One region of the Vibrio sp. Vb1554 genome, then DNA from elsewhere that is predicted to be linked to it. Evidence: riboswitches for the same ligand, from Rfam matches in the RefSeq annotation. Region 1 holds a riboswitch; the other holds the start of a gene.
The links. Region 1 has a riboswitch for cyclic di-GMP ahead of R8N28_RS12010 (TfoX/Sxy family DNA transformation protein). Riboswitches for the same ligand answer to the same signal wherever they lie in the genome.
Positions count from the first base shown of each region.

Region 1 (16,414 bases):
GTAAGCGAAGTAGTGACGACGTTCAACGAGATCCGAGAGTGCAAAGATTTGCTTCTTAAGATCTTGTAGCCGCTCGTCTGCCGCTTTGTATTCTGCTTCTAGTGCATCGAATTGCTCTGGGTCAGCATCAAGCGCAGACGCAATATTCTCTAATTGCGCGACGGCTTTTGCATGGTTGCTTAAGAAGTTCTTCGCCTCTGCAAGCTGAGCGATTTTCTCTTCTAGCTCATCAAAACGCGCTTGCAATGACTCATCTTCAACAAGCACCATGTGTGACGCTAGCTTGTCCAGAGAAGACAACGCTTGCTTGCTGGTTTGAAGCTGAGAACGTTGTTGTTGCTCTTTCGCATCCAGATCCGCCAGCACGCGAGCAATTTGGTTACGCTTATCACGAATAGTTGCCAGTGCTTGTTCTGGATCGGCGTCAAAAGCAACCTGAATGTGGTTAGACACAAATAGGTTAAACGCTTGGTACAAGCGCTGCATTTTCTGAGAATCAAACGCCGCTTTTGCGTGTTTCTCTACCACTTCTTCTCGTTCGTTACGCAGCAACTCTAGACGCTGCTCACGTGCCGCACGGCCAAACAATGGGATCTCAGGCAAGCGAGAGTAACGCATTTGGCGATCGTTCATACGAACGCAAACCGCGCCCTCTAACTCTTCTGCATCGAACGAGCTGTCATCAAAGGCATCGATGTCACCTTCAATGATGTACAAGTCTTCTGGACAGTCGTCTAGCTCTACCAGTTTCTCTTCGATGCCTGACAAGTCAGAAACAACGATAGCGTGACGAGCCGGACCGTACATCGCACTGAAGTAAGGCGCGTCATCAATCGTGATGTCATCGTAGATCTCAGACAGCAATACACCGCCCAGCGTATCTGCCAAACCTTTCAGGCGAGGGTCATTTGAACCACCAGGAGAAGCAAGACGCTCAATCTCAGAGTCTAGCTGGCTACGGCGCTCAGCAAGCTTATCTTTAGCTAAAGACAACTCCCTTTCTTGTTCAAGGACAACTTGCATGTGGTTCATTACCGCATGGCGATCCTCAAGCTCTTCACCGCTCTGCTCTCTCAGTTTCTCTAGCGCATCGTTCGCCGCAATCCAAGCTGGTGCTATTGCTTCAAGCTTACTGATTTCTGCCACCGCGTTTTGCTCTAGACGGCGCTGTTCACCACGCTGATCACGAACTTCTTCTTGAGCTATCTCTAGTGATTCGATTTGCGTCGCATGACGTTCACGTTCTTGTTCAAACGTAACCTCATCGGTTAGTTCAACGTGATATTGCTTTTTGTATTCAGCAACCAGTTCACGTGCTTGAAGCTGCTGGTTAAGGCTGCGTTCGAGATCACGGTGTTGTGCTCGCCATTGTTGTTCGTTTTGTGCAATTTGTTGTGACTCACGCGCTTTCGCAATTGCAGTTTTCGCATGCTCAGACGCGTCTTTGCGCTCAACTTGACCAACGATGCTTTGTACCAGTTTAAGCGCGGTTTCAAACTGCTCTGCCGCTGCAGAAGACATGTCCAGTTTGTGCTTAACCGATAGCAACGCATTGGTGCTTTCTGATTCTTTGCTCTTAAGCTCAGAGACAAGCGCTTGAGCCGATTCCGCCGTTAGGCTGTCATCGCCAAGTAGCTGCTTCGCTTTCTCCAGCGCTTGAACTGCTTGTTGATATTGAAGGGCGCGAGTTTGCTGAACGTCAAGAGCTTGCTGGTAATCAGCAAGTTGCGTCTTAAGGCTATCCACCTCTTCTTCTGCAACGGTCGCTTGCTCTTCTACCATCATCACGCGTTCTTGCGCTTCTTCCACGACCATCATTTGTTCTTCAAGACGCTCACTTAGCTCTTCAAGATCTTCTTGGTAGCGTTCGATCTTCTCTTGCTGGCGCAGTGCGTTTTGCACCAATTGCAAGTGATCAGAAGCCGCTTGGTAGTCTTGCTCTAAAGAAGATTCTGATTCGATCAACAGTTCCAGCTCTTCTTGAACGCGGTTAAGCAGATTGTTTTGCTCAATCAAGGTCTCGCGAGAACCAAATAACTCTGAACGCAAAGACAATGTCTGTTCTAGTTTTTTACGACGCTCGTTGGCATGGCGCATATAGTCCGCTGCCACGTAGTTGGTCGACTCTGTAATCAAGTGTTTGAACAAGTCACGGTCTGCTTGCGTAGTTTTGATCGCTTCTAACGTCATGCGGTTTTCACGCAGCGCCGATTCCATATCTTGGAACGCTTTTTTCACGCCGCCGTTTTGTGGCAGAAGGTAGTCACGTAGCGAGCGGGTAATCGCACTTGAGATACCACCGTAAAGCGATGCTTCGATCAGGCGGTAGAATTTAGAACGGTCACCAGAGTTACGCAGTTTCTTCGGAATCACACCGAATTCGAACATCTGCGAGTGGTAATCCACGATAGAAGAGAAGGCTTTAAATTGAACGCCTTCAAATTCTGTGATTGATTCTTTTACTTCATTGATTTGACGTACACGAGCTTGAGTCGCAGATACGCTTTCAACCAAGATATCCGTTGGTTTCACATGGCTTGGAAGACCTTGAATAACAAACGGTTTGATGTCTACTTTCTTATCACGACCCGCAACTTGCTGTAGTTTTACTGCAAACAATAGGCGTTGGTTACGTGAGTTCACCACGTCTAGCGCCGCATAACATGCGCCCGGCTGTAGCTTACCGTACAAACCTTTGTCGCGAGACGATTGGCTGCTGCCTGCTTCTGTCGTGTTACGGAAGTGCAGTAGCGTTTGGTCAGGAATCAATGCGGTGATGAACGCCGCCATTGTGGTTGATTTACCTGCACCGTTACCACCTGATAGCGTGGTGACCAGACCATCGATGTCAAACGTACGGGCAAAGAAGCCGTTCCAGTTGACCATGGTCAGCGATTGGTATTTACCGCGTTCAATCATGCTCATGCTTCACCCTCTTCTGTTGTTTCTTCTTGGGCTTGGTCGTCTTGATCTTCTTCAGACAATAAGCTGCCTTGGCTTGGCTCTTTGGTGTGCACTACTGCTTCACCATCACGGATCAGACGCAGCTGCGCTTCACGCATGTCATCGCCAATACGTACATCGGCACCAAAGCGGAATACCGCTTCACTGATGCTGAATTTACCGGTTTCACCGATGTTGATGATCATGCCTAGGCGACGCAGACGACGAAGTGACGTACGTACTTTTTCAAACAGCTTTTCTTTATCGAGGTCAGAACCAGTCGCACGGTTCGTCACTAGCTTCATCAGCTTGTTTTCATCTGCTAGAGCAAGCAGTTCGTCGTACAGCTCTTGGTTAGTGAAGATGCCTTCGTGCGCAAGACGCTCTGGGCTTAGATAAAGGAAACACAGTACCTTACCCACCAGCATATCCAGTTCAGAAAGAACACTACGGCCAATCAGAGACGTTGAACGAGGACGAAGATAGAAGAAACCTTCTGGCGCTTTCACCAATTCGGTGTTGTAGCGTTGGTAGAAAGAAGAAAGCTCAAGTTCGAAATCCGACAGCAACGCGTGGTTGTCTAGATCTTCACTTGAGATATGACGCCCTGCTCGAAGCATGCTGTCTAGCGCTGGGAACAGAGGGTTAGAAATTGCTTTTGCCAGATTCTCTGACATGTATTCATTAGTATCGGTCGATGACATTCGCTTGTACCTTTGCCCCAAATTCGTTGATTGCTTTCCAGTCTGGTTGAATCGCTTGGTAATCCGATTCTGAATACCCTAGACGTACAGCTTGATCGACGATAATGCGAGCTAAATCAAAATGATGAGTGTAAGGGTGCTGTGCAAGGTAATCTCGCAGTACCACACTCAAATCGATTGGTGTGCCTTGATCTTTATGCGCTTTTAGCATGTCACCAATTCGTTCAGACAGCTCATCATTGACTTGTTGAAACTCTTCGTATTCTACTTCCATCGGAACTTGACCCGTTACCTCGTCATCACGCAGTACTAGGGCCTCATCACGAAGGTCAGAAAGCCTCTCCGCATCTGCATAAGTCAGATACCAAGGCGCATCGAAGTAATCTTTGACGGATTGACGCAGACGCGAGCTAAACGCACGGTTCTTATCCATATCGATTGCAGTACGAATAAACTTGTGCACGTGTCGGTCGTAACCAATCCAAAGGTCGATCGCTTGCTGGCCCCAGCTTGTGATTCGGTCCAGCTTCATTTGCAGACCAAACAAGGCTTCTTCGATAAACTCCAGCTCAGGGTCACCGTAAACAATTTCTTGAATATCGAGGATCTGAGTTTGCAGTTCATCACTGGCGGTTTGCAGCGTATCTTGAAGTTCACGCAACGTGCTTGATGTTTCTGACAGAAGTGCTTCACAGTTGTTGATCGCTTCGCGCCAGTCTTTGTTAAGCAGGTCAGCAATCTGTTGTTTCACTGACTGTTGCTGCTCATCCATAACACGTTGGTTGAGGTCAATTTGATCGAAGATTTCGCCTACAGAATATTTTAAAACACCGTATACGTTTTTCTTCCAGTGACCCGGTGTGCCACCTTTTTGTGCTGCCTCAATCGCTTTCGCCATTTCATCCGCTACCATGGATAGCTGGATAGATAGACGCAGTTTCGAGAACTCACGGTGACGCACGTAGTAGTCGGTTATTCCTATCGCTAATGGCGACAAGCGGTAAATGCTCGCTCCGTCAGTAATCTCACTGACAAAACGGCTCATAAGACGCTGCTTAACCATCTCGTTGATCGCATTGTTCGCACGAAAAGCGGAGGCTTCGCCGGTCTCATCAAATAGTCGAGTGACGATGGCAAATGCATCATGCAGTTCACCTTCACCCAGTTCTTCATCGAACCTTTCATTACTCAGTACGGCAATGGCTATCAAAAATGCCAATCGCTCTGTGGTCAGGTTCAACGAGAAATCGTGCTGCTTAACCCAGCCAACCAGCTCATCGATTGGTTGCTCTGCAGCATTGAGAGTCATCTCACTCATTGTTATTCCTGTTTATCGTTCTTTTTAGCCCACACATGAATGTAGCGGCCTAATGAGAGGTATGGCTCTTGTCGACAAAGTTGTTTTTCTAGCGCCAACACATCTTCAAACTCGTAATCACCCATGTATTCCATATTGCCTATGTAATCACTAAATGAGCGAATACCAGATTTGCCACAAATATTAAAACCTGAATTTTCTATCCACTGGTAGACTTCTTCAGGTTTTAAGCCTTTTTGCGGCTGTAGTTTAAATCTTTTTCGGTGAGGCATGCCGTCTAATATATGAGGAATGTTGCCACAAACCACGTTTTTATAGACTAAACCGTGGTGGTTGTAGAACATGACTGATGCGATGCCTCCCGGTTTTACTTGTTCTAGAACTGTTTCAAGTGCGGCCTTAGGATCAACCAGCCACTCCATCACAGCGTGGAACATAACCAGATCGACCCGTCCATCAATATGTTCACCGATGGATTGGACAGGCGAATGAATCAGGCGATACTGCTCAAGCAAACCGTTTTTTTCAATATCCTGCTTAGCCAACTGCAGCATTTCCGAAGATAGATCACATAAAGCGATTCGATGTCCGAGCTTAGCAAGCTTTTGCGACATTTGTGCCAAACCACCACCAGCGTCTAACACTTCTAGGGGTTGCTGGTCAGCATCTAATTCACTTAGAATCTGTAGAAAATCTTCCCACACAATGATTTGGCGGATCTCCCCTTTATCGGAGCCGTAAATATTTTTTGCAAATTTGTGGGCGATATCGTCGAAATTGCGGTCTTCTGTCACTTCTGCTGAGTTATCATAACGGATTGTGCCGCTATTCTGGCACAAGGAAAGCAGGAATAAAGAGGGATACCCTCATTTTTATTATCAATTGATGTTTTTTCGGACTATTTATGTATGTTTGAGCTGAAAAAAGTAGTGTCAGCCATGCTTATGCCCCTTCCGGCATTGCTGCTGATAGGCTTGTTGGGTCTTGCTCTCATTAGTTTTACTACAAAACGTAAAACTGGCTGCTTCGTTGTTCTATTCTCTTTTGTTGGCATTTTTCTTGTTGCCTTCCAACCTGTTTCAACCAAGCTTCTTATGCCGTTAGAGCGAGAGCATAAAGCCTTTTTGCCAGTTTCTGGCACCATCGACTACGTGATGGTTTTAGGGAATGGTCATGTTATCGATGACGAAATTCCACCCACCTCGCAGTTAAGCCGTGCAGCATTAATGCGCTTAACTGAGGGCATTCGTATTTTAAGAATGTATCCAGGCGCGAAATTAATCTTATCCGGCTATGCTGGCGGATCTGAAATTAGCCACGCGAGAATGATGGCGAACGTTGCCCTAGCCTTAGGTGTAGCAAAATCCGATATCATTTTATTAGAGGATGCAAAGGATACGTGGGAAGAGGCACGTCAAGCGGCTGCATTCGTTCAGCAAAAGGAGATTGTGTTAGTCACCTCTGCAAGCCACATGAGCCGTGCATTGTATGAGTTCAACGCAGCAGGCATTAAACCAATCCCAGCTCCGACCAACTTCTTAGCTATTAGCGAAATCAGTCAACCTTGGGATAAATACTCACCTAAAGCGCGTTACTTAGAACAAACAGAGCTTTATTGGCATGAGTACTTGGGCAGTATTTGGCAAAGGTTGCGTGATACTGTCGGCCAAACACCAATGGTTGAAGCAAACTAGTATTATCTTGAAGCCACAAAAAAGGAGAGCCGAAGCTCTCCTTTTTCTTTTTACGATTGAGTTATGTTCAAACTAGTCACCAGCAAACATATAGCCTTCGCCGTGTACCGTTACAAAAATCTGTGGGTTCTTAGGATCGAACTCCATTTTTGCGCGCATACGTCGAATAAGAACATCAATGGTGCGGTCATTCGGCGCATCCACTCGATGGCTGATCATGTTCAAAATACGCTCACGACTTAACACCTGGTTAGGGTAAGACGATAATGCCACCAAAAGTTCATACTCTGCTTTAGTTAGTTTTACTGGCTCACCGTTGCGGCTAAGTGCGCGACGTTGAATGTCGAATGTCCACTCCCCAAAGCGCACAATGTGCTCTTCACTGGTTTCATTCGCTTTCGAGCTGCCACTGCGCGCTGCTGAAATACGCCACAGCAAGTTTTTAACGCGAACTAACAGCTCTCTCAGTTCAAAAGGTTTTGTCACATAATCGTCAGCACCCATTTCTAGGCCTACGATTTTATCAATGCTATCCGTGCGTCCTGTTACTAATATGATACCAATATCCGATTGGCTACGTAACTCACGAGTAAGCATCAGGCCGTCTTCACCAGGCAGGTTAATATCCAGCATGATCAGGTCTACATCGCCCGCTTGCAAAACTTCACGCATTTCTGCGCCACTCTCTGCTTCGCTGACTTGGTAGCCCTCATTTTGGAAATATCCCGCAAGCTTACTACGAGTTACAACATCATCTTCTACGACTAATACGTGATAGCTCATTTACACCACTTTTCTGTCTTCTTATTATCCAAGACGTATTCTATTCATAACTAGTAACATTTCTAGTCATAGATACATTAAAACGCAAGATTTAGCGTTTTTATTGATTCAAAACAAGCTTGCCCATTGCTATTAATAAACGGTCATTTTTGACCATAAAACATAACAATTATAGTTACTGCTATTCATTTTAATTGATTACACTTAGGGGATATCCCTAATTGACTTTGTGATGCATGACTTGAAGCATCATTCAGGAGCCCAAAATGCAAGAAGTGAAAGCTTTTAATGAAAAACGCGCTGAAATTTACTGGTGGTTTTCGAGCTTGTTCGCAAAAGAACTAACAGAGAAAGAATTGGAAGCCTATCACAGTGTTGAAATTCGCAGTTTTCTCGCAGGTTTAGGTGAAAATGAGTCGCTGAAACCAGCTGTTGATAGCCTAGTTGATGCATTGAATCGGTTACAAGATCGTGAAGATGCACAACTAGAGCTTGCAGCTGACTTTTGTGAACTGTTTTTGAAGACAGAAAAATACGGCGCTCTTCCTTACGCATCCATGTACATTGGTGAATCAGGTTTACTGAATGACAAGCCAGCTGAGGAAATGGAAAAGTTGATGGCTGAATTTGGCGTTCAAGTAGACGAAAACCTAAAGGAACCTGCGGATCACTTAGCCGTTGAGCTCGACTTTCTCGGGAACATGATTATCCGCTCAAACGAGCTTGAACAAGAAAAACACATGGAAGAAGCCTTCGTTAAACAAAACGACTTTATCCAGCAACAATTGATGTCTTGGTTACCTCAGTTTTCAGACAAATGTAAAAAATTCGACGAATTTGGATTTTACTCGAGTGTCGCGAAACTATTAGTTGCATTTTGTAAACTAGACAGCGCCTACCTTCTTGGTGAATAATTGCCGCCTATTTTTAGGGAGCCTGCCTATCGGGCTTCCTGTATGCCTGAAAGTGACCAATTGTAAGTAACTTGGGTATAATATTCGTTTGCCTTAACTTAGCGCAAAGACGCTTGGTTATTTAGCAGTCAAAATGTGACTTCAAATACACAAATCTCTTGCTGAAAACATTGCTAGTCAGTCCACATAGGGCTAAAATGTGAGCGCAAACGATTAAATATGATTTATATGTAAACCGCTGAAATATAGCGGTTTTTGTGTTTTCTTAACAGGTTGATGGCAATTTCTCATCAGATAGAAAAAAGATAAAATTCATCGACCGATGCTGCTACGCACCCTTTTGTCGCACTTGGATCAACCGCTGCCGAGACACTTAGCGCCAATTTTAGATTGCTAGGTGTGAAACCATTAGAGCATCAGGTACATCCAATACGACATATTTCAGTAGCTCGATACAGGACACCATTTATGGCCACGATAAAAGACGTTGCTCGCTTAGCCGGCGTTTCCACTACGACAGTTTCGCACGTTATCAATAAAACGCGTTTCGTTGCAGAAGCAACGCAAGAAAAAGTAATGAAAGCCGTTGACGAGCTGAATTACGCGCCAAGTGCCGTTGCACGCAGCCTAAAATGCAACTCAACTCGTACGATTGGCATGTTAGTAACTCAATCAACTAACCTATTTTTCTCAGAAGTGATTGATGGCGTTGAGAGCTACTGTTACCGCCAAGGCTATACTCTGATTTTATGTAACACAGGCGGGATTTACGAAAAACAACGCGATTACATTCGTATGCTGGCTGAAAAGCGCGTTGATGGCATCCTTGTGATGTGTTCTGACTTAACCGAAGAACTAAAAGAGATGCTTGACCGTCATGCGGACATTCCTAAAGTGGTCATGGATTGGGGCCCAGAGAGCTCACAAGCAGACAAGATCATGGATAACTCAGAAGAAGGTGGCTACATTGCAACCAAACATCTGATTGACAATGGTCATACGGATATCGCTTGTCTAAGCGGTCATTTTGAAAAGCTTGCTTGCCAAGAGCGCATTGCAGGTTTCCGTCGCGCAATGAGCGAAGCGAACCTAGCTGTAAATGAAGACTGGATCCTTGAAGGTAACTTTGAATGTGATACGGCCGTATTAGTTGCAGATAAAATTACCGCAATGGACAAGCGCCCGACGGCGGTATTCTGTTTTAACGACACAATGGCTCTAGGCCTAATGAGCCGCTTGCAACAAAACGGGATCAAAATTCCTGAAGATATTTCAGTGATCGGCTACGACAACATCGAGCTTGCGGAATACTTCTCTCCACCGCTAACGACTATCCACCAACCTAAGCGTCGTGTTGGTAAAAATGCATTCGAAATTCTACTTGAGCGTATCAAAGATAAAGAACACGAAAAACGAATTTTCGAAATGCAACCTGAGCTTGTAATTCGAAATACTGTGAAAAAAATGAACTAAATTTCACTGTATTTAACCGTGTTAAATAAGCGCTCTATAGGGGTGCTTATTTTTTTGGGAAAATTAAGCATTCTCTAATACTTCACACTGCTCTAATAACAATTGACTAACGTTAACTCCCTGTTTTATATAAATGTAATATATATTAAGAACTACTTTTCAAAGGCCAATTTACACCTTTCCATATGCAAAATAGAGCATTCAATCTATCATTTTTATTGAACCGAAATCACACTTTTAACGCTAAACCGTGATGTTAATTCAATATAAGAAGTATGCTCATTGTGTCACGCACAGGGCAAACCATTCGAAAGAGTGGGACGCAAAGCCTCCGGCCTGAACCATATTACGATATGGAAGGTAGCGGGGTTACCGATGGCAAGTGTGTAAGCAATGACTTTACTCTGTAATGACATTGTTTTTACGCATGTTTGCTACTCTCTCGGACCTGACTTTTGGTGGCGTAATATTAATTACACCGAGATAACAAAACATGGATAAACCGATACTCAAAGACTCTATGAAGCTATTTGAGGCACTTGGTAATATCAAGTCGCGCTCAATGTTTGGTGGCTTCGGACTATTCGCTGATGAAACAATGTTTGCACTAGTGGTAAACAATCAGCTTCATATCAGAGCAGACCAAAAAACTTCATCTGACTTCGAGAAACAAGGGCTAAAGCCTTACGTTTATAAAAAACGTGGCTTCCCAGTCGTTACAAAGTACTACGCTATTTCCAGCGATTTATGGGAATCAAGCGAACGCTTAATCGAAGTAGCGAATCAATCATTGAAAAAGGCAAAGCTTGAGAAAGAACAGCAAGCAAGTACAAAGCCTAACCGTTTGAAAGATTTGCCTAACTTACGACTGGCTACCGAGCGCATGCTAAAAAAAGCCGGCATCGAATCCGTAGAGAAGCTTGAAGAGGAAGGTGCGCTTAACGCCTATAAAGCGATAAGAGATACGCACTCTGCAACCGTCAACATTGAGTTGCTATGGGCACTAGAAGGTGCTATCAACGGCACTCATTGGAGTGTGGTACCTCAAGCTCGCCGAGATGAGTTGATGAACGGCCTCCAATAAAAGTCGGCCTAAAAACTATCTTGTAAAACCGCAGTCTAATCTGCGGTTTTTTTGTGAAATTTTTTCGGTTTTCCTACTGTCTTATTACATATATCCCAAATTGGAATCAAAATTATGAATAAGAAACTGATTTTAGGTCTCATCCTACTAGCGGCTATCGTCTTTTTAGGTATTAACTTTGGCCAGTATTTAACCTTAGAGAATGCAAAAGCCCAACAAGAAGCACTAACTACATACATCGATCAGAATTTTGTATTCTCGGCTGCGATTTACTTTTTTACCTACATTGCAATTACCGCTTTTTCTATCCCAGGAGCGGCAGTAGTCACCTTACTTGGTGCAGCCTTATTTGGTTTTTGGACAAGCTTGCTACTGGTTTCTTTCGCTAGCACTATGGGGGCAACACTGGCCTTCTTGAGCAGCCGATACTTATTGCGTGACTGGGTACAAAACAAATTCGGAAATAAACTCAACGCAATTAATCAAGGTGTCGAAAAAGACGGAGCTTTTTATCTATTTTCCTTGCGTCTAATCCCTGTATTCCCTTTCTTTCTAATCAACTTACTGATGGGCTTAACGCCGATGTCTGTAGGTAGATTTTATCTCACTAGCCAAATAGGTATGCTGCCAGGCACAGCCGTATATCTGAATGCAGGTACTCAATTAGCAACAATTGAAAGCCTATCGGGCATTGTTTCACCCGCAGTATTAGCGTCTTTTGCGCTATTGGGACTATTTCCAATCATCACTAAATGGGTTATGAATAAAGTAAGGCCGACACCAAGTCAGCAAAACTCGTAATTGGTGAAGTGGGTATTTTGATGAAAATATTTATCGCTAAAAACCCAGCAGAAGCACACATTGTATGTGAGCTGCTTAAAGTGGAACAAATTTACTGTGAAGTTCGTGGAGAAGGTATTTTCGGCTTAAAAGGAGAACTGCCGTTTGGTGATGATACCGATCCTTATGTGTGGCTTTTTGACACTGCACAAAAGATGAAAGCTGAAGAAATAGTAAAAGCATATCGAAAACAATCCGATAGGCATGAGTATCAAGATTGGCAATGCCCAAAATGTCATGAAATAAACGAAGGGCAATTTGGTGCATGTTGGCAATGTGGATATCAACTAGGAGAGCTATAGCGGCTCTCCTATTCAGTGGATGCACTCAGTTTTAAGCACATACAGCTTGCTGTTTAATAAACTCGATGGAGTGTTGATTGAAGTCTTCTGGACGCTCTACATTGCATACATGACCACAATTCGGGATTTCTCGTAGAATGCTGAGCTTATGTGCTGCAACCATTTCTTTGACAGGTTTAATAAACATGTAATCCCTGTCGCCCATTAAGTAAAGAGTCGGAATGGGTAACTCTCGATCTTTAAAATATTTCATTAACGGATTTACATCAGCGGCGAGAATAAACCAACGTTTAAATTCTTTTTGGCAAAGCTTCTTGGCTTCGCGAATAAAAAGGTGGCGAGATTCTCGTTGGCTTCTTTGAGGCATAACAATATAAGCGAACAGTTTGTAGAGCCACATGTACGGTAGGATATGCTTACAAAAATTACCTAATTTCACCAATATCTGAGAACGAGTGTTAAGCCTTGTGACAGCACCGCCGAGCACCATCGAACGTACGCGCTCTGATGACAATTCAGCAAGGTTTCGAACAATAATAGTACCAAGCGACATACCGACAAAATGAGCGGATTGGATCTTTAAATGGTCCAATACTTTCAAAATATCTTGGGTAACTTCCGTAAAGGTATAACGGCTAGCAATGAGCTCTTTAAGTAACTGATTTGACTTTCCATGACCTCTTAAATCGATCAGCAATAAGTTAAAGTGTTGCTTGTAAGCTTTAATTTGCTTGAACCAGATAGAAGAGCTACCACCAGCACCGTGCACAAATACAACCCACTCATGACTAGTAGGGTGCAAATAGGTTTTATGAAAAAGTAGCGGCTGGGTCATATTGAGTATCAAAAAGATCGTGCTATTGAGTAAAAAGCCATCCTACCACACTCCCCTTACTCAAGATAATAAAGGCACCTCATTCGGTGCCTTTCGTTACAATTTTAAGTCAAACTAACGCTGAGTGGTAAAGCTGCAAATAAGATTCTGCGGCCTTTTGCCAACAAAAGTCTTGTTGCATCGCGTGCAACTGTACTTTATTCACTTCAGGCTCGTTTTGAGCGTAGAGCAACAGTGCCCTTAGCATCGTTAACAACAATGCCTGCGGTGTCGGTTCGAAAAAAACAAACCCCGTTGCTTCAGATGGGTTTACATCATAATCGCTAACGCTGTCCTTTAAGCCACCAACACCGCGTACTATCGGTAATGTCCCATAAGCCATACTATAGATTTGGTTTAAGCCACATGGTTCAAACTCAGAAGGCATCAAGAAGAAATCAGAACCAGCTTCAACGATATGCGCAAGTTCATTGTCATACGCTTCTACAAAGGCAAATTTGCTAGAAAACTGCGCGGCAACCTCTCGTAGCTGAGCGGCAAGAATAGGGTCTCCGGTCCCAACGACAACTAGCTGAACATCGTGCTTCAAAAAATCGGCCAAAGCAGGCAACAAGTAATGAACGCCTTTCTGCTGGGTCAATCGACAAACCATACCGAACATAGCTACATTTTTTTCGGGCAAATTTAGTCGTTGTTGTAATGCTTTTTTACAAGCTTTCTTCCCTTGCGACATACTTTGCTGGTCGGCGCAGTAATTAACTGGCAAGTAAGTATCCGTTTCCGGGTTCCAAGCACTGTAATCACAACCGTTCAAAATACCAACTAAGTCCTGCGCGCGTTGCTGAAACTCCCAAGCCATTCCATGACTGCCAAGCTCTGTTTTGAGTTCCTCTGCGTACGTAGGGCTGACCGCGTTTATCTTATCTGCATTCATTACACCAGCTTTGAGCATCGTAATATGCGTTGCACTCACCGCAGCATCGGGAACGTTTCTACAATGAAACTCTGGCAAACACTGCACGTCTTCATAACTAAATACGCCTTTAAAGACCGCATTGTGAATTGAAATGACGCTTTTAGTATGAGCAAAAAACGGATCATTGCCATACCTGTGCTTGAGCAAAAATGGAACAAGACCTGTGTGCCAATCGTTCGCGTGTATGATATTAGGTTGAAAGGCGAGCTTGGGTAACATGTCGAGACATGCTGCACTAAAAAACGCAAAGCGCTCGCCGTTATCAGTATACGCTTGGTTGTTCTCCGCATACATTGATGGTCGATTGAAATACGGCGGACAATCAATCAGGTAAACAGGATTTTGACCTAACATGAGCCGCAAAACTCGGTACTCCGTATGCGGCCATGATGTTAATTCTGTTTCTAATACAACTTCTGCGTCTGCGAGTTTATCAATACTGCTGTACGCAGGGATGGTAATTCTTACGTCTTGCTGTAGGTTTTGAAGGGCTTCCGGTAGTGCCTTGGCAACATCTGCCAAGCCACCACTTTTAATGAGGCCTTCAACCTCAGAAGCTACAAACAGAATAGATAAGTTGTTAGTAGCCAACTCGAGCTCCTTTCGGAATAACAACAATGCCCTCCTCAGACACGTGGAAGTGTTTTTTATCTTCTTGAAGATTCACACCAATCTGAGTACCAGGAGCAATATCAGCATCCTTGTCGACAATCACACGACGTAAAACACAGCCTTCGCCAATTTTTACGTCACCAAGAAGTATACATTCGCTGATATCGCAAGCAGAAGCAATATTACTGCGAAAACCAAGCACCGACTTTTCGATTCTTGAGCCTCTAACATAGCTGCCATTACACACTAAACTATCGATTATCTGCACACGACCATTATCAGAGTCGGTAAATGTCGCAGGTGGCAATGGTGGGTAGTAAGTGTGCAATGGCCATTTACGGTTGTACAGCGAAAATGGTGCATCTTTTTCTAGCAGATCCATATGCGCTTGCCAGTACGCATCAATAGTTCCGACATCACGCCAGTACACCTCTTCTTTTTCGCCACTGATTTTGTTGGTACTGAAGTCATACACGAACACATCACCTCTAGGGAACATCTTTGGAATGATGTCCTTTCCAAAATCATGTGATGAAGCTTCATTATCCGCATCTTCGACCAACTCTGAGAACAGTACCTGAGCTTCAAAAACATAGTTACCCATTGAAACTAAAGCGTAATCAGGATCACCAGGAATCGACTTCGGATTTGCTGGTTTTTCTTCAAAGCCAATCATACGACCTTCGCTATCCACTTCGATAACCCCAAATTGCGACGCCTCTTTTAGTGGCATGCGCAATGCAGATACCGTCAGAGAAGCCTTCTTTTCTGAGTGGAAGTTCAGCATTTGTTTGATATCCATCTTATAGATATGGTCAGAGCCAAAAATACAAACTTGCTCTGGTTCCTCTAATTCCATAAAACGCAGGTTTTGATAGATCGCGTCCGCCGTCCCTTCGTACCAACGTTTACCAGTACGCATTTGAGCGGGAATAGGATCGATAAAGCGGTCTGTAATGCCGTTGATGTTCCACCCCTTTTTTAAGTGATGGAATAAAGATTGAGATTTAAATTGGGTTAGGACGTAAATGCGCATCAGATCCGCATTAACAAAATTGTTTAGAGCAAAATCGATCAATCGATAACTACCACCAAACGGTACCGAAGGTTTACTGCGAGATTCCGTTAAAGGTCTCAAACGAGAGCCTTCACCGCCAGCAAGAATCATTCCCAAAACACCAGCCATTTGTTGTTCTCCATATCGTTATAGCTTGGATTTGGTACTCGCTTGAATGAGTCATACTCGGGGAGTCAAGCGAATACATTTAGCAACCGTCTCTGAGTTTCTGTGAACTCTTACAACACGGATAAAAAAGCTACGGCACTTCCAGTATGCAACGTCCACTCTTTCCTTATTTTTTGACGCAAACAATGCACACAGTTGCACTAATTTTTGTAATAAATTATCTAAGCGGGTTCTAAATTACAATTTTTAATACGCCATTCTGTGTACCATACAGCTCTTGCGTACTCAAGACGATATCTAGATCACACATGGAAAAGCAAACGATTACATTATGAAAACAATTTACGAACGGATTCACTACACCGCCGATTTTTTAGCCCAATGTATAACAAATATGTGAATGCAAAATGAAAGTTACAACGAATATTTTTTACATAAAAAATACGTCAGCGACCAAGAAATATTGATGCTAGAATCTTCTCGCGTCAGCAAAACTCAGTCAAAGCAGCAAAGATCTATACGAACAACACAGTGGCCTTTACGCAAAAAAGGCAGCGATATCGCTGCCTTTTTACATTACTTAGTTCGTACGTTTTTATGCTTTCGCTTTTTTACGCTTATCAGTGACTTCCCACTTGCCGTCAACAAAGAGCGCTGTCCAACCAGATGGTTTGCCGTTCTCTTCCGAACGAACGTAGTTCTCTTTTGTTTTACGGCTAAAGCGTACAACAGCAGGACGACCATCAGGAT
Region 1 covers NZ_JAWPOJ010000012.1:11,001-27,414, reverse strand. The annotation lists gene mukB (chromosome partition protein MukB) at 1-2,919, opposite strand, end outside; gene mukE (chromosome partition protein MukE) at 2,922-3,647, opposite strand; gene mukF (chromosome partition protein MukF) at 3,628-4,965, opposite strand; gene cmoM (tRNA uridine 5-oxyacetic acid(34) methyltransferase CmoM) at 4,968-5,759, opposite strand; gene elyC (envelope biogenesis factor ElyC) at 5,874-6,659, shown strand; gene torR (two-component system response regulator TorR) at 6,732-7,442, opposite strand; gene torD (molecular chaperone TorD) at 7,709-8,356, shown strand; gene purR (HTH-type transcriptional repressor PurR) at 8,825-9,829, shown strand; cyclic di-GMP riboswitch class I at 10,117-10,206, shown strand; gene R8N28_RS12010 (TfoX/Sxy family DNA transformation protein) at 10,323-10,913, shown strand; gene R8N28_RS12005 (TVP38/TMEM64 family protein) at 11,028-11,714, shown strand; gene R8N28_RS12000 (DUF2007 domain-containing protein) at 11,735-12,055, shown strand; gene R8N28_RS11995 (alpha/beta fold hydrolase) at 12,087-12,890, opposite strand; gene glgA (glycogen synthase GlgA) at 13,000-14,457, opposite strand; gene glgC (glucose-1-phosphate adenylyltransferase) at 14,447-15,664, opposite strand; gene topA (type I DNA topoisomerase) at 16,260-16,414, opposite strand, start outside.

Region 2 (16,414 bases), on a different contig from region 1:
AATTGTCATTTTTGCGTTTGATTATAAAAGAGCCTCATAGTGAGGCTCTTTTGCGTAACGTTCAAAGGGGGATTTAGTTGACTTTATCCCAAGCCATCTCCCAGTGTGAACCTATTCCAGGCTCGTAATGGTTTGCGCTTTCTTTCCACTGCATACAGTAACCAGAGTATGGGAAAGGTTTACATTGATAAATGCCCCCGTCGCTGGCAAGCACTTTTGTGCCCGCCGTGTAGCTAGATAGTCCTTCAGGGAAGACAAAATCGTACTCACCAGATGGTGGCGGAGTAACTGACTCTTCTTTTAAGTGAAAGTCGAGTGTTTGCTGATCCACCAAGTTGCCATTTTTATCCTTAATACGTGTCACGAGCATATGGTGACCCGGCTCCGATTTACTTAAAGCGAGCGATATCGCCTCTACCGAGCCGTCTTTCATTTCGTTTGCCCAACTTGCAAGTGGTTCGCGATGGTGATTGTAAACGGTGAGTTCTGCATTTAAATCGCCTTCAGCAGTTAGTGTCAGATCCAACGTTGTCGGTGTTGACTCAATGATATATTCGTCTGCTAAGCCATCTACTGTGAGTGAGTATTCTGGAACAGGAGTTTCAATGTTATAGCCGATCTCTACTCGCTCAAGGCCGCTATTTGCTTGCAGATACACCGGATTAGTACCATAAACAGGAGTGAATTTATCCTCTGCATACTGCCCGGCTTGCAGTTTTGCTTGTTCTTGGTTTAGCTTAGTCGCGAGTGCGTAAGACCAGTTTTTCGCTTGGCCCATTGCTGCATCGGTAATTTCTAGTTCAGTTCTATACGCTATGTTTTCACCTGCTTGATCAAATACGCGCGTATAAACCGAATCCCCAATATTTAAATCCATTGTAGGAATAATTTGACCGCCTTGCTTCCAATCTGGAATAACGGGACTGTCACCATCAAATTTCACATCGATCACGTTATAAAATGAGGCTGCAGTGTCGCCAACATCCCATACTGCCAGGATGACATGGTATCCCTCGCGAGTAGGCACATTACATTGATGGCTTACCTGTTTCGGGGGTTGAACCATATTGCCGTCGACGACACAGAAAGGAGTTAGATCAAAAGAGTCTCGTGATAGTGAAGCGTTTGGGTTCCAATCAGGCTTGGTGATGTAATATTTCCAGTCGCGCGTCACGTGGTTAGCGGTAAATGTCCATTCAAAAGTTTGTGTACCTGCTTGAATAGTGCGTTTTACCCAACGGTCGGCAGTTTGCTCATCAAGGGCAGCTGCTAAAGCGGTTTCGGCACTCGCTATTTTACCATCGCGAGGCCCTGTTTCGGGAAAGCCATCAGGGCCTTCAACGCTTTGCGGTTCATATTGAATCGCACCGCAGTTATTATTTTTTTCGTTAGTATCTGGCGTTGGATACTTACATAGTGCCGAGCGACTTGCAGCGACACCACCATTGGTTTCTGATACATAACCGTGAGCCGCAGCACCTGAGCTAATGCTTGCAAGTGCTAACGCGAGTACGGATTTGGTTGGAAATGATTTCATCACATGTCCTCTGTTATGGCTGACAAACTAGTGTCACACCCCGGCGCATGCTGAGCATAAAGCAACGCTACAGAAATTGGACTTCTGTAACACTGCGTCATGGTAACCCCGCTATCATGAGCATTCTTTTAGATTTTTAAATGCTGACAGACCGGAAGCTTTGCGTCCCACCCTTTCGAATGGTTTGCCGAAATGTGATTGAGCAGCCAAAATTTAGCTTAAGAATTTACATGTGGAAAAGTAAACGTCACTGACATGGAATCCTGTTCTCAAATTGAAAGATAACGATATCTTAACCTCGTCAATATTGTGCAGTGTCGTATTGCAAGGTATTGATTTTAATTTTGTTTTTATCCTTTTTATAGTCATGGTGAATGAGTGGGGGTGGGGATAAGTGGAGAGGAATCGTGCTAAGGGTGGAAGAAGTTCTGTCTAAAGGGCGGAGTGTACCGCCCTCTGGATGGTGTTATTTCGGCATAATGACAGTATCAATCACGTGAATGACACCGTTTTTAGCTTTCACATCGGTTGCGATGACATTTGCATCGTTAACCATGACTTTATCGCCCATGGTTTTAATCATCACATCTTGCCCCTGAACCGTAGTCGCTTTGTCTAGCTTAACAACATCGGCAGCCATCACTTTCCCTGGGACGACGTGATAAGTCAAAACAGATACTAACTTGTCTTTGTTTTCCGGCATTAAGAGCATGTCGACTGTGCCGTCTGGCAGTTTTGCAAAAGCGTCATCCGTTGGTGCAAAAACAGTAAATGGGCCTTCCCCTTTGAGAGTGTCAACCAGGCCCGCTGCTTTCACCGCAGCAACAAGCGTATTGAAAGAGCCGTTTTCAGCGGCAACGTCGACAATATCGGCTTTCATCATGCCATGCTCATGAGCCTTGACGGGAAGCATAAAAGATAATGTCGCCATCAGTGTAGCCGCGATAACTAAGATACGTTTGAACATAGTGTGTTCCTTACTAGTTGAGGGTACAACGGGTTCCCTGGAGTGTGTTTGCATTTGTACGCATTGTCATTGAAAGATGATCATCGCGTCCTACTTTCTTTTGAGGGTCTAACATGTCGCGCAAGAATTCGTCTGCCTTCTTGTTTCACATCGGCTCGTTTCCGCCACGTCCATAAGCGCTCTCTTGCTGCCTTAGCTGCGTTGTCTGGTGCGATAATAGGTGCAAGGTAACGGCTATCTGGCTGCAATTGATACATGACAGCTTCCATTTGGGTCATTGTCCAGGGCTCGAATAAAAGAGGGGGAGGAACCATTTGTAACTCAGGTACCCACTTGTAGATGAACGTACCGTTAGGATCATGTTCTTGGGCTTGCTTGATCGGATTATAAATACGGATTGTGTTAGTCCCGGTTACTCCTGCTTGCATTTGGAATTGTGGGTAATGAATTCCGGGCTCAAAGTCGAGAAACAGTTGCGCTAAATGCGTTACACCTACTCGCCAATTCATGTTCATGTGGTGAGTAAGAAAGCTAACCAGCATGGCACGCATGCGAAAGTTAATGTAACCAGTGTGGTGCAAACAGCGCATGCAGGCATCAATCAAAGGTACGCCAGTATGCCCGGATTTCCATGCTGCTAACTTTTCTTCATCGAAAGTACTACTTTGTTTAATCAATGGTTCGTAAGCCCGATTAACGCAGTAAAACTCCATGTCGTATTCCGATTCGAATTTTTGGATGAAGTGACAGTGCCAATGAAGCCGTGAAGACAATGCAATTAAGCTGCGACGAAACCCAGCGACTTGCCAGTGTTTCAAAAGGTATTGATACACTTCACGCAAGGATATGTTACCCCAAGCGAGATATGGAGAAAGTCGAGTACAGGCTGTGCGTGAGGCTGTGGGACTAGAAATGCTTCGATAGTAATCACGACCTCGACGATGGAAAAAGTCCTCTAGTGTTTTCCAAGCGAGCCGGCTTCCTCCCGTTTGCATTCCTTTGCATTTTGATAGCCAGGATGATGGTGGCGAAAACGAACAGCCGAGAGCTTCTGCATCCAATGAATGCAATAAGTCGGTTTGGAGCTCAATAGGGCTTATTGAGGCTCTCATGACAGAGTCCCAATGTTTGTCCCAACCTTGCCGGTTTATTGCACCTCTGATTACAGCACCGTGTTCGAATTCAAACCAGTCGATGTTATGCTCATACAGCCAAGCGGCAACTTGTCGGTCTCGTTCAAAGGTGCAGTTGAGTCCTATTTCTTGGTGAGAAAAAACAGCGTTGATTTGATATTGCGCTTGAATTGATTGGAAACATGCTAAGGCATCGTCAAACAGCACCGTGATTCGATGCCCATACGCTTTGAGCGTCTCATCCATGTCTTGCAGTGATTGCCAAACAAATCGCCAGTGGCGCTCAGAATAGTGTGGGTTGTTCAATAGCAATGGTTCAACAATATACAAAAGCACAGTTGGGTGCTTTGTTGATAATGCTTGAGTTAGTGGTTGATGGTCAGTCAGCCTTAAATCTCGCTTTAACCACACGACATTGATTGTTTGCATCGGAATCCTCTTTGTTTCCGATGTTGTACGCAAGTAAACCGAAGAAATCTCATCCAATGATCGGTTTTATTCCACAAAACGTAGAGGTAACTTTTAGGGAGGTGACACATGGCAATAGCATTGAGTAAGTTACAAAAATACTTCTATGTGGACAAATTGGTCATTCATTCGCTTGATCTCGCATTGTATCAGGCATCTGTTGTGATTGATGGAGAAGCGCAATTTATCACTGATGACAACGGTATCTTTTTGAGGGCTCATTCCCTGATCGAGATGCAAAAGAAGTGCAGGAATATCAAAGCAAATAAGCAGGTCTTAGTGCATCAAAGTGCTTATGATGAAATGGTGGGGCTACCCGAAGGTAAAAGAGACAATCAACTAGAGGTATTGGTGAGGGATACAAAATTGTATTGAAAGAGTATTGGTGCGCAGTAAAAGCGAGCCACCTTACGGCAGCTCGCTAAATATAAGGAGAGTTAGGCTTAGTCTTGTTTACGCTGCGCTTCTTTTTGCGCGTACTTAGCGGCACGTCGAGCTTCTCTTTGCTTGGCACTTTCACCACCAACATGCTGCTCGCCTCGCTGCTCTGCAAGAACAATTTGTTTTTCACGCTCGCGGAATCGAGCAATTTGTTCTTCTGAGTGTTTGCCGTGACATTTTGGACAGCTCACGCCTTGCTCGAACAATTCTGACTGTTTGTCTTCTTCAGTGATCGGTAGACGACAAGCGTTACATAAATCGTAATCTGCTTTTTCTAGCTGGTGGTTCACGGCAACACGACCGTCAAATACGTAACAATCGCCTTCCCACATGCTCTCTTCTTGAGGAACTTCTTCAAGATATTTAAGAATGCCGCCTTCTAGGTGGTAGACCTCATCAAAGCCCTGTTCTTTCATGTAAGCCGTTGATTTTTCGCAGCGGATACCACCGGTACAGAACATCGCAACTTTCTTGTGTTTTGCCGGGTCCATGTTTTCTTTTACATAGTCTGGGAATTCACGAAAGGTTTCAGTATTTGGGTTTACAGCGCCTTTGAATGTCCCGATCTCGATTTCGTAATCATTACGTGTATCGACAACAAACACTTCAGGATCAGCAATAAGATCGTTCCACTCTTGAGGTTTCACGTAAGTACCCACTACGTGGCGAGGGTCTATACCTTCAACACCTAATGTTACGATCTCTTTTTTCAATTTCACTTTGGTGCGATTGAATGGCTGGGTCTCAGAATACGACTCTTTGTATACGGTGCCAGTCAAACGAGGTTCGTTGTTTAGCCACTCCAGTAGCGTATCAATACCTGCACGATCAGATGCAACAGTACCGTTGATACCTTCACTTGCCAGTAGTAATGTTCCGCGAATATGGTGTTTTTCCATCAACGCAAGTAATGGCTCGCGTAGCTCTTGATAGTTATTCAGCTCAACAAACTTGTACAGCGCACAAACTACATACTGACTCATGAGGTTTCCTTTAAAAATACAGGTGGTCAACGACCTTAAAATTTTAGCGGCACGAAGTATACCTGACTAAACTAGTCGGAAATACGGACAAATTATACGGATATTATGAGTAGGCGGGGCCTGGCGGTCTTTGGTAGGGGGAGCATGTCCGCAGGTGAAGCCGCTATGTGTTCAAATTATAATCATTAATTATAGTGGGTTAGGTAGGTTGGAGCCGATACTTTTGGTTTAAATTTATGCCGTTTTGGGCCCTTCAAAAAAGTTAGGCGCAAGAAGCACCAAGTAATCACCGGAGTCATTGACAAGGAAAGGACATGTCGCAGTTTTATACATGAGGTGGTGAGGGATAAAGGTTTAGGGACAAAGAGTGAATGACTGATCGCCATTGTTCATAAACCGCTATAAACGCCTTTTCATCAAATACTAAAAAGGCGTATTTCTAACGTCTGTCCTGCTTATTTCAACGCAGCTGCGGTCTGTTTACCCATGGCAATGAGCCTGTCGAGAATGCGTTCACCGTCGGCACGCAAACCGTTGTGCTCGTACTCGTTGGTGATCCACGCTTTTGAATTTGGGATTAACGCGAGCGTCTCTCGGCTGATATCCATTTCAACAAACATATCATCGGCGTAAACGGCGCAACTGACCGGCACTTTGTTCTGAGCCAGTTGTGTTTGATCGTACAGCGCAGTCCAATCTTTTTTCGCTGCCAATATTTCTGCGGCGTCTTTTAGTGGTTTGAGGTTAACGTATTGGTCGAACATCCATGGGAAGACCATTTCCCCCGTAAAGTAAAATGGCTTGCCAGATTCATAATTAAACTCTGATCGGGTTTGGCGAACGCGGTGCGCACTCCAATTCGACGCGAAGCTTTGACAGTAAATCGATTCATGCAAAATGGCGTAGATCGGGTTGGTTTGGAAGTTTTGCTGCGCCAACATATCGTTTAAGAACTCATAACGAAGTTGTGGTTTGCCGTTCACTTCAATCAACGCGCTTTCTAGCCAATAGTAAGTTGGTAAGAAAGTATCACTCACACCAAAGTTGATGCCGATTTGTTGAAATTGTTCCACCGTGAAGCGTTGACCATTTGGTAGGTACTCTTCATTTTCTAGCAAGTGATTCGCAATGTTTTGGCAAAGTTGCTGTGCATTGGGAAATTGTTGGAAGAACGCTTGGTTTTTCTCCATGGTGCGTTTGAAAGTGGCTTCATACACATCGTCGGTATGACGCGAGACTGATGGCACGCCACCTGTGATGTAGCTTTGTAGCAAGCTGTCTGGGAACAAAGACAAATAGGTGAGGGAGCAAAAACCACCAAAGCTTTGACCTAAGATCGCCCATTTTTCGACGCCAAATTGCTCACGAATGTATTCCGCGTCGCGCACGATGTTATCCGCTCGGAAGTGGCTCAAGTAGTCTGCTTGTTGCGCTGGCGTGAGGTGAGCAAGCGTCTGGTGATTAATTACGCTGCTGTTGCCCGTACCGCGCTGGTCGAGAAGCAAAACTCGGTACTCTTGCAGGGCGCGTTTTACCCAGCCGTTATTGCCGTTTTGACGCGGAGAGGGAAAGCCAGGTCCGCCCTGAAAGTAAACCAACCAAGGTTTGGTCGATTCTTCATCGCCAACTAGGCAAACCGCACGGGCGAAGACTTCAATGGTGTCTTTGCTCGCGTCTTGGTAATCCAGAGGAACGGTAAAACTGTGGGGAGTGTAATGCAATCCTGCGTCGATAAATGATTGAGCGTTCATTGTTATCTTTATTTCCTTATTGAGGGGTAGCGCTACTTTACTGCGAATGGCATGAAGAACCAATGCTATTTCCCAATTGCCTCTTCAGTTCTATACCTTGATCAAATCAATGTAAGTTCAAGAAAATGAAACGATTAGCGACTGGTGCAACTGGTTGAGTGAGCTATGCTCAATAGAGTTGCGACAAAGTAAGAGCATGGAGGAAGTCGGATGAAAGTGTCACTGGCTCGATGGACAATTGTGACTTGTTTAATAAGCGTACCTACTTTTGCCGTTGTTACGCCCAACCCACCTCAGTTACAGGCAAAAGGCTACGTATTAATGGACTTTCAATCCGGTGCCATTATTGCCGAGCATAACGGGCGAGCAGGGCTTGCTCCGGCGAGTTTAACCAAGTTGATGACCGCTTATGTAGTTGGACAAGAAATCAAAGCGGGGCGTTTGAAATGGGATGATGTTGTCACCGTGAGTGAAAACGCGTGGTCGGCCAAGTTTCCCGGTTCTTCTAAAATGTTCATCAAACCGAAAGATGAAATTAGTGTTGCGAACTTAATGCGCGGCGTGATCATCCAATCAGGAAATGACGCGTGCGTTGCACTGGCTGAGCATGTTGCAGGCAGTGAACGCGGCTTTGTCGCCTTGATGAATGGTTGGGCGGAGAAATTAGGACTGCAAGACACCTATTTTGTGAACTCCCATGGTCTTGATAGTGATGGCATCCAAACCTCACCAACCGATATGGCAAGACTCATGCAGTCGATCATCAGCGATGTTCCTGATGTGTACGCGCTATACAGTGAGAAAGTCTTCAAGTGGAACGACATTACGCAGTACAACCGCAATAAGTTGTTGTGGGACAATTCCATTGATGTCGACGGGGGAAAAACCGGCTACACCAGCAATGCCGGATACAGCTTGGTGAGCTCGGCCAAAGAAGGAAGAATGCGCCTTATCTCGGTGGTGATGGGTACGCCAAGTAAACAGGCTCGGATCAGCCAATCGAAGAATCTACTCAGCTATGGTTTTCGCTTTTATGACACCAAGCAAGTTGCTAAACAGGGGGAAGTTGAGTCTAAAGTTCGCGTTTGGAAGGGAAATGCTAATCAAGTTGAGGCGATCTTTGCTAAAGATGCCTATCTCACTCTGCCTCGTTCAATGACGGCTGGGCTTGATAAGAGTGTGGTGTTAAATGAACCGTTGATTGCGCCGATCGCGCAAGGAGATGAGATTGGTAAGGTCGTTTGGAAAAGCGATGACAGTACCGTGGCGAGTTATCCCTTGGTCAGCAGCCAAGCGGTAGAAGAGGGCTCGTGGTTTGGTCAGCTTTGGGACAGTTTGGTGCTGTGGGTGAAATCATTCTTTAGCTAGAATAAAAACGAGCAGAAGTTTCTTTCTGCATTCTTTTGTTGATGACCGCCCAGCTAAACGCTGGGCGGTGTTTTATTTAACGGTTTATTCCGACAAGGTGATGATTGGTAAATCGTCCCAAATCTTACTTTCATCCGATGCGCCACCGGAGAAGTTCCAAGGGCCTTTGTCTTGCTCTAGCGGACGGTAAGTTGCTGAAAGGCCGTCTAAGTCCCAAGTCGAGACATAGAATCGGATTCCATCGAGCGACTCTGGGCGGCCTAATGCATCGCTAGCAAAGTCCATAGAAATGGTGTTGTTGGCTTTGTCTACTGTCACTGTTGGTGCTGGAGTTACGGCTTCTCCCCATGTCGTCGCATTTGCTCCTTTGGTGCTGTAAATCGAGCTTTGCCAGCCAAAAACAACCGCATTGCGACTCCAGGTTCCGTTTGGCATAGAAGCGTTGATCTTCGGTAGCTCAGACAAGTTGGTTGCGGCTTCTTCCGGTAAATCAATGAAGATGGTGAAACCAACGTGGTCAAAGCCGTTTGGTGGCAACCAAGTATCGGTGATCTTGTCCATAGTGAAGGTCAAGCGCACGTTACTGCCGACGGTAAATACCTCAGCTTTGTTGATTGCGAGTTGGCTGTTATCTTTATCGAACGTTGGATCCGTTGGTAGCGAGTAGTTACCGTTAGGACCGCCCATGCCATCTTGCGCATCGCCTGCGTCATCAATAGTGTCGTCTGGCGTGTTTGACCAGCTTAAGTCCGACACAAAGTTTACATCTTCAATGCCAGCTTTTTTCTCAGTAGAATAAATCGCGAAGCGGTGTTGTTGTTCGCCAATTGCAAAGTGACGAGTCGACAGCGTGACACTAAACTGACCATCAGCGCCTGCAGTAATGGCTTGCGCTGTTTCTAAGTTACCATCGACGACAAGGTTCAACTTCTCGTTGGCGTTCGCACTACCCGCGATAACAATATCACCAGTGATGGTTTTTCCTTCCCAATCCTGCGCCAGTTGTATGTTGAGGTCTGGGGTATCTACCGATTGGGTATCGTTAGTTTTTGAGTAAATCACGGCAGATTTGGCTGGTAGCTCAAGGGTTACGTGACCGTTTTCATCTGCGATTAACTGCTCTGGAGCGTCTACCCAGTTCGACATGATTTGTTGTTTGAAGACGGTGCCACCAACTTGTTCTACATCGAGTTGGTTCATCAACATTGGAGAGTTAGATGTGTTCATTACCACTAAGACTTCGTCGTTATCCAAAGTGCGGGTAAAGGCGAACACACCTGCACCAGCTTTATCGCTGCCAATGACTTTCATTTCGCCGCGTGTCATGACTTTGTTTTCGGTACGTAACTTAGCAAGCTCTTGGATGAACAAGTACATCTCGCTGTTTTGGTCGAATGAATCTACGCAGTCGCCGTCTTCACGGTAACCGCCAGCAAACATCGCATCGCGCGCTGCTGGCATCGCTTGCTCTGTACCTTGGTAAATCACAGGAATACCGGGTACGCTCATCATGGTGATCAGAGCTTGCTTCATATCGTTGACACTGCCTTGCGATAGAAAACGCGGCATATCGTGGTTATCAATGAAGTTCGGCATGATGTATGGATTTGGGAACATCTCCATCATTTTCTCAAGACGGAAGCGTAAGTAATCGGTCGGTTGCCCTGCTGCAAATACGCGCGTCATGGTCGCTTGCAATGGGAAGTTCAGTACCGAGGTTAACTGCTCCGGCGAGCCGCTTTCGCCGATGTAAGTCAGCATCTTCTCTTCGCCTTCTGTGTTGTAAGGCGTAGATGTTTCGAAGACTTCACCAAAGGTCAGGAAGTTATCGCGACCAGTATCAACCGCTTGAGTCATCACACCATCGTCGGCGTGCAGGAAGTCGTTCCAGAAATCGTGCTCAACAAACTTCACCGTATCGATACGGAATCCGTCGACGCCGACTTCGCGAATCCATTTTCGGTAGCTCTCTTTTAGATAAGCGCGTACTTCAGGATCGGACGTATTAAGGTCATCCAAATCAGAGAGCTGCCAGGTTTTTTCTTGTACCGGATCGTTGTGGTCGGTGATGCTTGGCGTCCAGTGGTAGCTGCCTGTGCCATCTTCTTTACACTCATTCTTGTTGAGCGGGTAAGGCAGTTCTTGTCCTGCTGGTAGCGCATTTTCAATCAAACGGAAACCTTGGCAAGGTAGGCTAGGATCGTAATTGTATGGGTCATCGTAAGTGAAGAAGTTACCTACGTGGTTGGTCACGATGTCTTGAATCAAGAACATGTTACGAGCGTGCACTTCTCGCGCTAACGCTTGGTAGCTTTCCATGTCACCAAAGTGCTCATCCACTTTTTGGAAGTCACGCGCCCAGTAACCGTGGTAGCCACCATAGTTTTGTTCTGCATCCCACCATTGGTTTGCCACTGGCGGAGTAATCCAGATCGATGTGGCACCGAGAGTTTCGATGTAGCTTAACTTATCACTCACGCCAACGAGGTCGCCGCCGCTGAACTTTTTATCCGAAGTCGGATCGAATTCGTTTTGCCCTTGATCATTAAGAGCGCTGTCGCCGTCGTTAAAACGGTCGATCATCAGGAAGTAAATGATTTGATCTTGCCAATCAGGAGATGCCACGTGGCTGCCTGTATCGACTGGTGCGGTTTCGTCGCTTCCACAGCCAGAAAGAGCTAGAGCGATCGATAAAGGAAGTATTTTTATTTTATTCATTGAGTTAGGTAGAGTTTCAAACACGGTCTTTGCCTCCGTTATGCAGCAATGCAGAAACGATAAAGCAAAGGTTTGAAATTGAGAGTGTCATTTCACGCCAAAAAAGACGTGATATGATGTCACGAAGAGACGATTTTGATCTGACCGACAGTTTTAATTGAGAGGTTGCACAATAGGATATTGTATCGGGTAATGCTCTTTCGCGAGCTCGTTGTCGGATTCATCATAAAGGCGGAAACGGCACTGCTTTGCAGTTTGAGTGAGCGATAATTGCAGCACCCAACAAGCATAATGTAGCGAGTGTTGGGTCAAGCGCATTACGTGAGGTGTAGGGGCATCATCGACGTAACAGTCAATCCTCGCAACGTTTTCAAGTCGGCATGCCAGTTCGACAAAGAGCGTGTATTGCGCCCCAATATTAATAAGCTGCCGAGTCGGGACAATGTATTCCGTTGCGCCAATTAAAAGCCCCTTAGAAACCACGTAATCACGCTGGTGGTTATTCTCAATGTAACGTTCCCCATCGACTTCATAACAAAGGCGAAAGGTAAGGGGGTGCGCTACCGGAAGTTCGGTCGTTGCCCAGAGTTCGATGCCATGACTTAAAAAGCGCTCGAAGAAGGCGGGATAGCGCCGCCATGCACCATCACGGTCTCGACACTCAACTGAGACCACTTTTTCAAACGCAATATTATCTACTTCCATCCAGATTCTACCGACGGGTTGGTCAATGTCGTGATCGGCTAAAGTATTCGCTTTGGCGTAGTACAAGCGGATCGGTTGCTGATTTAGCTGAGTTCGGTTATCCAAACATTGTTGGCGATACTGCATGGGTGAAAACGGATACCAACGGCGAAAAGTGCGGTGAAAGTTCGATGGTTCTTCATAACCGAGTTGATATGCGATTTGCTGCGTTGTGAGTTGGGTGTCGGCAAGCAAAGTGAGTGCTTGCTTTCTTTTAGCGAAATCAACGCATTGAGAGTAGCTCATTTGCTTTTCTTGCAGTCGACGTTGCAAGGTGCGTTTGGAGACGCCCAGTTGCCTTGCCGCTTGCTCTAACTTGAGCGCGTAATTACTGTTTTTGATGAACAAGGCGTTCAAAACACTCAGCAATTCTGGCTGTTCAATTGGTTGGTGAGAAAGCAGCAAATAAACATGTTTCACCAGTTCAAACACGCTTGAACTCGTTTTAGAATCTCGCGTTTCCACTAGAAAAATATTGGCCGCGAGTGGATTGTTGGCGTGAACTTGTACCTGTATTGATTCGCTTAACTCAAGCATTTCCAACTGCATTTTGAGCAAGCCAAACACCGACTCCGCCCAATTTGGCATATCGCCCGTTCTACATTCGACTTGCAGATGGATTTGGGCATCACCATGCTGCAATGTGACGTACAAACGGCGGTCGAATAATGAGACACTTTTACTCCACCAAAGCAGCCCTTCTTGGAGGTTAGGCGCTTCTTTCAACATCATGCATTGCAAGGCCACCAACTTCTCAATGTGCCAATATTCGCCGGCAATTCGAAGGTGATTGTGACCGAGCTTTTTGCACAGAAAGGATGTAATAACGTTATCTTGAGGCAGCATGAGTTGAGTTTGGTTGCGAGCAAACATGCATTATTGCCGAAAAGATGAAGAAGTCCAGTGAGAACGCTCAAAGCCTTTCTTATCGTTTTATTTTCAAATTTATTTTGAAAATGTTTTTAATCGAAATCGGTTTTTCCCTTTATCTCATGAGGTTATGCTGTTACTCCGCTTAAACTCATTAATTGGAGAGCCTCATGGATATCGTACAAGCTGCAAAATCTCGTTACTCAACGAAAGTGTTTGACCCAACGCGCAAGCTATCTCAAGAAAAAATCGATGCAGTTAAAGAGCTGATTCGTTTTAGTCCATCGAGTGTGAACTCCCAGCCTTGGCATTTCATTCTGGCAAGCACAGAAGAAGGCAAACAGCGCATCGCTAAAGCGGCGCAAGAGAATTACGCGTTTAACGCGGCGAAGATTCTCAACGCATCTCACGTATTGGTGTTTTGTGCAAAAACAGGCATCGATAACGACTACATTGAAGCGCTAATGGTGCAAGAAGAAAAAGATGGTCGATTCCCAACTGAAGAAGCGAAAGCGGCTGTGCGCGGTGGTCGTAGCTACTTTGTGAACATGCACCGTTTTGATCTGAAAGATGCAAACCATTGGATGGAGAAACAAGTTTACCTCAACGTGGGTACGTTGCTGTTGGGTGCTTCGACGCTAGAAATTGATGCAGTACCAATTGAAGGGTTTGATCCAAAAGTGCTGGATGAAGAATTTGGCTTGCGTGAAAAAGGTTATACCAGTGTTGTGATCGTGCCGCTTGGCTACCACGCGGAAGATGACTTCAACGCGAAAACGCCAAAGTCTCGCTGGGACGCAGAAACCGTATTCACCGAGATCTAATTCGAGCTTACTTACAGGTGACGTAGAACCCCGTAATCAATATATAAATCGCAAAAGAGTGATAAAACGATGATCCACTTAGTCGCAGAAGTGAAAGCCTATCCAGATAGTAAGGATCAGGTGGTGAATTTGCTTGCTGGTTTACTAGAGCCAACTCGTAAAGAAGAAGGCTGTTGCCAATACGAGTTGTATCTCGACGAAAAAGTTGATGGCCTATTTATGTTCCAAGAAATCTGGGCGTCGCAAGAGGCCTTGGATAAGCATTTGCAAAGCCCGCATATGGCGACGTTTCTTGAAACATTGGAAGAGAATGATTGGGTTGAATATACCCAGATTCGTCCTCTTCGATTTATCGCCTAATGACAGAAGGTTGCCAGCACGTTGGCGCGTTGCTGGCAGCATTTTTGTTGGATAAAGTCGCGGAAAGTCCGAATCGTTGGCGTCAATAATCGACGATCGGCACATACCATGTAGAGCGGCACTGGGCCGCAATCCCATTCTGGTAACACTCGCACCAATCTTCCCTCGATTAAGTCTCGGCTAATGTCCATCAATGATTTATTCGCAATGCCTTTGCCTTTGATCGCTAACCGGTGTGGCAAGTCACTATCGTTGCTCAACAAGTTACCGCTGACCACGATTTGTTCTTTCTCGCTGCCACGAGTGAGCGTCCATTTGTTGTAGACCGAATCCGCGACCATGTAGCACAAGCAGTTGTGTTGCGTTAAATCGGCAGGAGAGGCGAGTTCTGGATGTGTAGCTACGTACTCTGGCGATGCACATAATATCCGTTCGTTTGACCCACACAATGCCAATACGACCAGATTGGAGTCGGCCGGTTCGCCGTAGCGAATCGCAATATCGACAGGCTTTGTGTACATATCCGTCAAGCTATCGGACAGCTCTAGTTTGATGGAAACATTTGGGTAGAGATCGATGAACTCATCCACCCAATCGAGCAACATATTGCGACCAAAATCGGAGGGTGCAGTAATGTGCAGCTGACCAGACAACTCCCCGCGCGCACTTGAGATCTGATCCAACCCCTCTTGCAATGTTGCCAACGCTTGCGTGGTTTTGTCTAAAAACAGTTCGCCCTCTGAGGTTAAACGCAGGCTTCGGGTGGAACGCACAAACAACGGGAAACCGATTTGCCCTTCAAGACGCTTAATCGATGCGCTAATGGCGGCAGGTGTCATGTCCATACTGTTAGCGGCTTTTGAAAAGCTGCCTTGGCGCGCGGTTTCGACAAAAATATTGAGGTCGTTGAGGGCTTTCATAATGAAAAGGGCTTTTAAGAAGTTTGGGCTACTATAGGGGAGAGTCGTAGGCCAATTCAAGGTTAAAACATTAGGTTGCACGGCGAGTTTGAGTTAGATTAGCGCGCAACTTCATTTTACCGGATCAATAGCATGAGCCAACAGCAGCCGAATAACCCACTTCACGGGTTGAGTTTAGAGAAAATCGTCACCCGACTAGTTGAACACTTTGGTTGGAATGGCATGTATGAGCGCGTTCGTGTGAACTGTTTCAAGAAAGATCCTTCAATCAAATCGTCGCTGAAGTTCCTGCGCAAAACGCAATGGGCGCGGGACAAAGTCGAAGCGCTGTATATTGAGACATTCTGCTAACCGCTCTATGGTCTGCAGCAGCGGTAAGTAGATTCTTAGTCTCGCTTTGGCTCGCTAGAATGACGCAGCTTTTCTTATCGCGTAGGTTGGAAGAGTCGCTCCACTGATACGTCCAAAGTGATTTTCCGGATGGTCACTTAGGCTTATCTGGAATCGCTTTTTTAGATGGTTTTGTAGAGGTCATAGCCAAACTCGAACTGTTATTCTGAACCGAGAGGAACGAGCGTGATTCAGAATTTACCCTCAGATTGTATTGAGTTTATTCATGGCTCTATGGTCTGTAGCAAGCGGCAAGTAGATTCTTAGTCTCACTTTGGCTCGCTAGAATGACGCAGCTTTTCTTATCGCGTAGGCTAGAAGAGTCGCTCTACTGATGCGTCTAAAGCGAGATTCCGGATGGTCACATAGGTTTATCTGGAATCGCTTTTTTAGATGGTTTTGTAGAGGTCATAGCCAAACTCGAACTGTCATTCTGAACCGCGAGGAACGAGCGTGATTCAGAATCTACCCTCAGATTGTATTGAGTTTATTCATAGCTCTATGGCCTGCAGCAAGCGGTAAGGTAGATTCTTAGTCTCGCTATGGCTCGCTAGAATGACGCAGCTTTTCTTATCGCGTAGGCTGGAAGAGTCGCGCTGCTGATGCGTCTCAAGCGAGATTTCGGATGGTCACTTAGGCTTGTCTGGAATCGCTTTTTTAGATGGTTTTGTAGAGCTCAGAGCCAAACTCGAACTGTTATTCTGAACCGAGAGGAACGAGCGTGATTCAGAATTTACCCTCAGATTGTATTGAGTTTATTCATGGTTCTATGGTCTGCAGCAAGCGGTAAGTAGATTCTTAGTCTCGCTTTGGCTCGTTAGAATGACGTAGCTTTTCTTATCGCGTAGGCTGAAAGAGTCGCTCTACTGTTACGTCTAAAGCGAAATTCCGGATGGTCACATAGGTTCTTCTGGAATCGCTTTTTAGATGGTTTTGTAGA
Region 2 covers NZ_JAWPOJ010000003.1:143,763-160,176, forward strand. The annotation lists gene R8N28_RS04155 (patatin family protein) at 1-21, shown strand, start outside; gene gbpA (N-acetylglucosamine-binding protein GbpA) at 74-1,537, opposite strand; cyclic di-GMP riboswitch class I at 1,636-1,736, opposite strand; gene R8N28_RS04165 (fasciclin domain-containing protein) at 2,004-2,504, opposite strand; gene R8N28_RS04170 (cryptochrome/deoxyribodipyrimidine photo-lyase family protein) at 2,585-4,066, opposite strand; gene R8N28_RS04175 (DUF6482 family protein) at 4,175-4,480, shown strand; gene R8N28_RS04180 (rhodanese-related sulfurtransferase) at 4,549-5,529, opposite strand; gene R8N28_RS04185 (alpha/beta fold hydrolase) at 5,985-7,280, opposite strand; gene R8N28_RS04190 (D-alanyl-D-alanine carboxypeptidase family protein) at 7,491-8,648, shown strand; gene R8N28_RS04195 (alpha-amylase family glycosyl hydrolase) at 8,733-11,390, opposite strand; gene R8N28_RS04200 (helix-turn-helix transcriptional regulator) at 11,520-12,983, opposite strand; gene R8N28_RS04205 (oxygen-insensitive NAD(P)H-dependent nitroreductase NfsB) at 13,151-13,804, shown strand; gene R8N28_RS04210 (putative quinol monooxygenase) at 13,874-14,164, shown strand; gene R8N28_RS04215 (LysR family transcriptional regulator) at 14,161-15,084, opposite strand; gene R8N28_RS04220 (VF530 family DNA-binding protein) at 15,217-15,435, shown strand.
Region 2: linked by a shared signal. The riboswitch ahead of gbpA (N-acetylglucosamine-binding protein GbpA) and the one ahead of R8N28_RS12010 (TfoX/Sxy family DNA transformation protein) in region 1 are both predicted to bind cyclic di-GMP.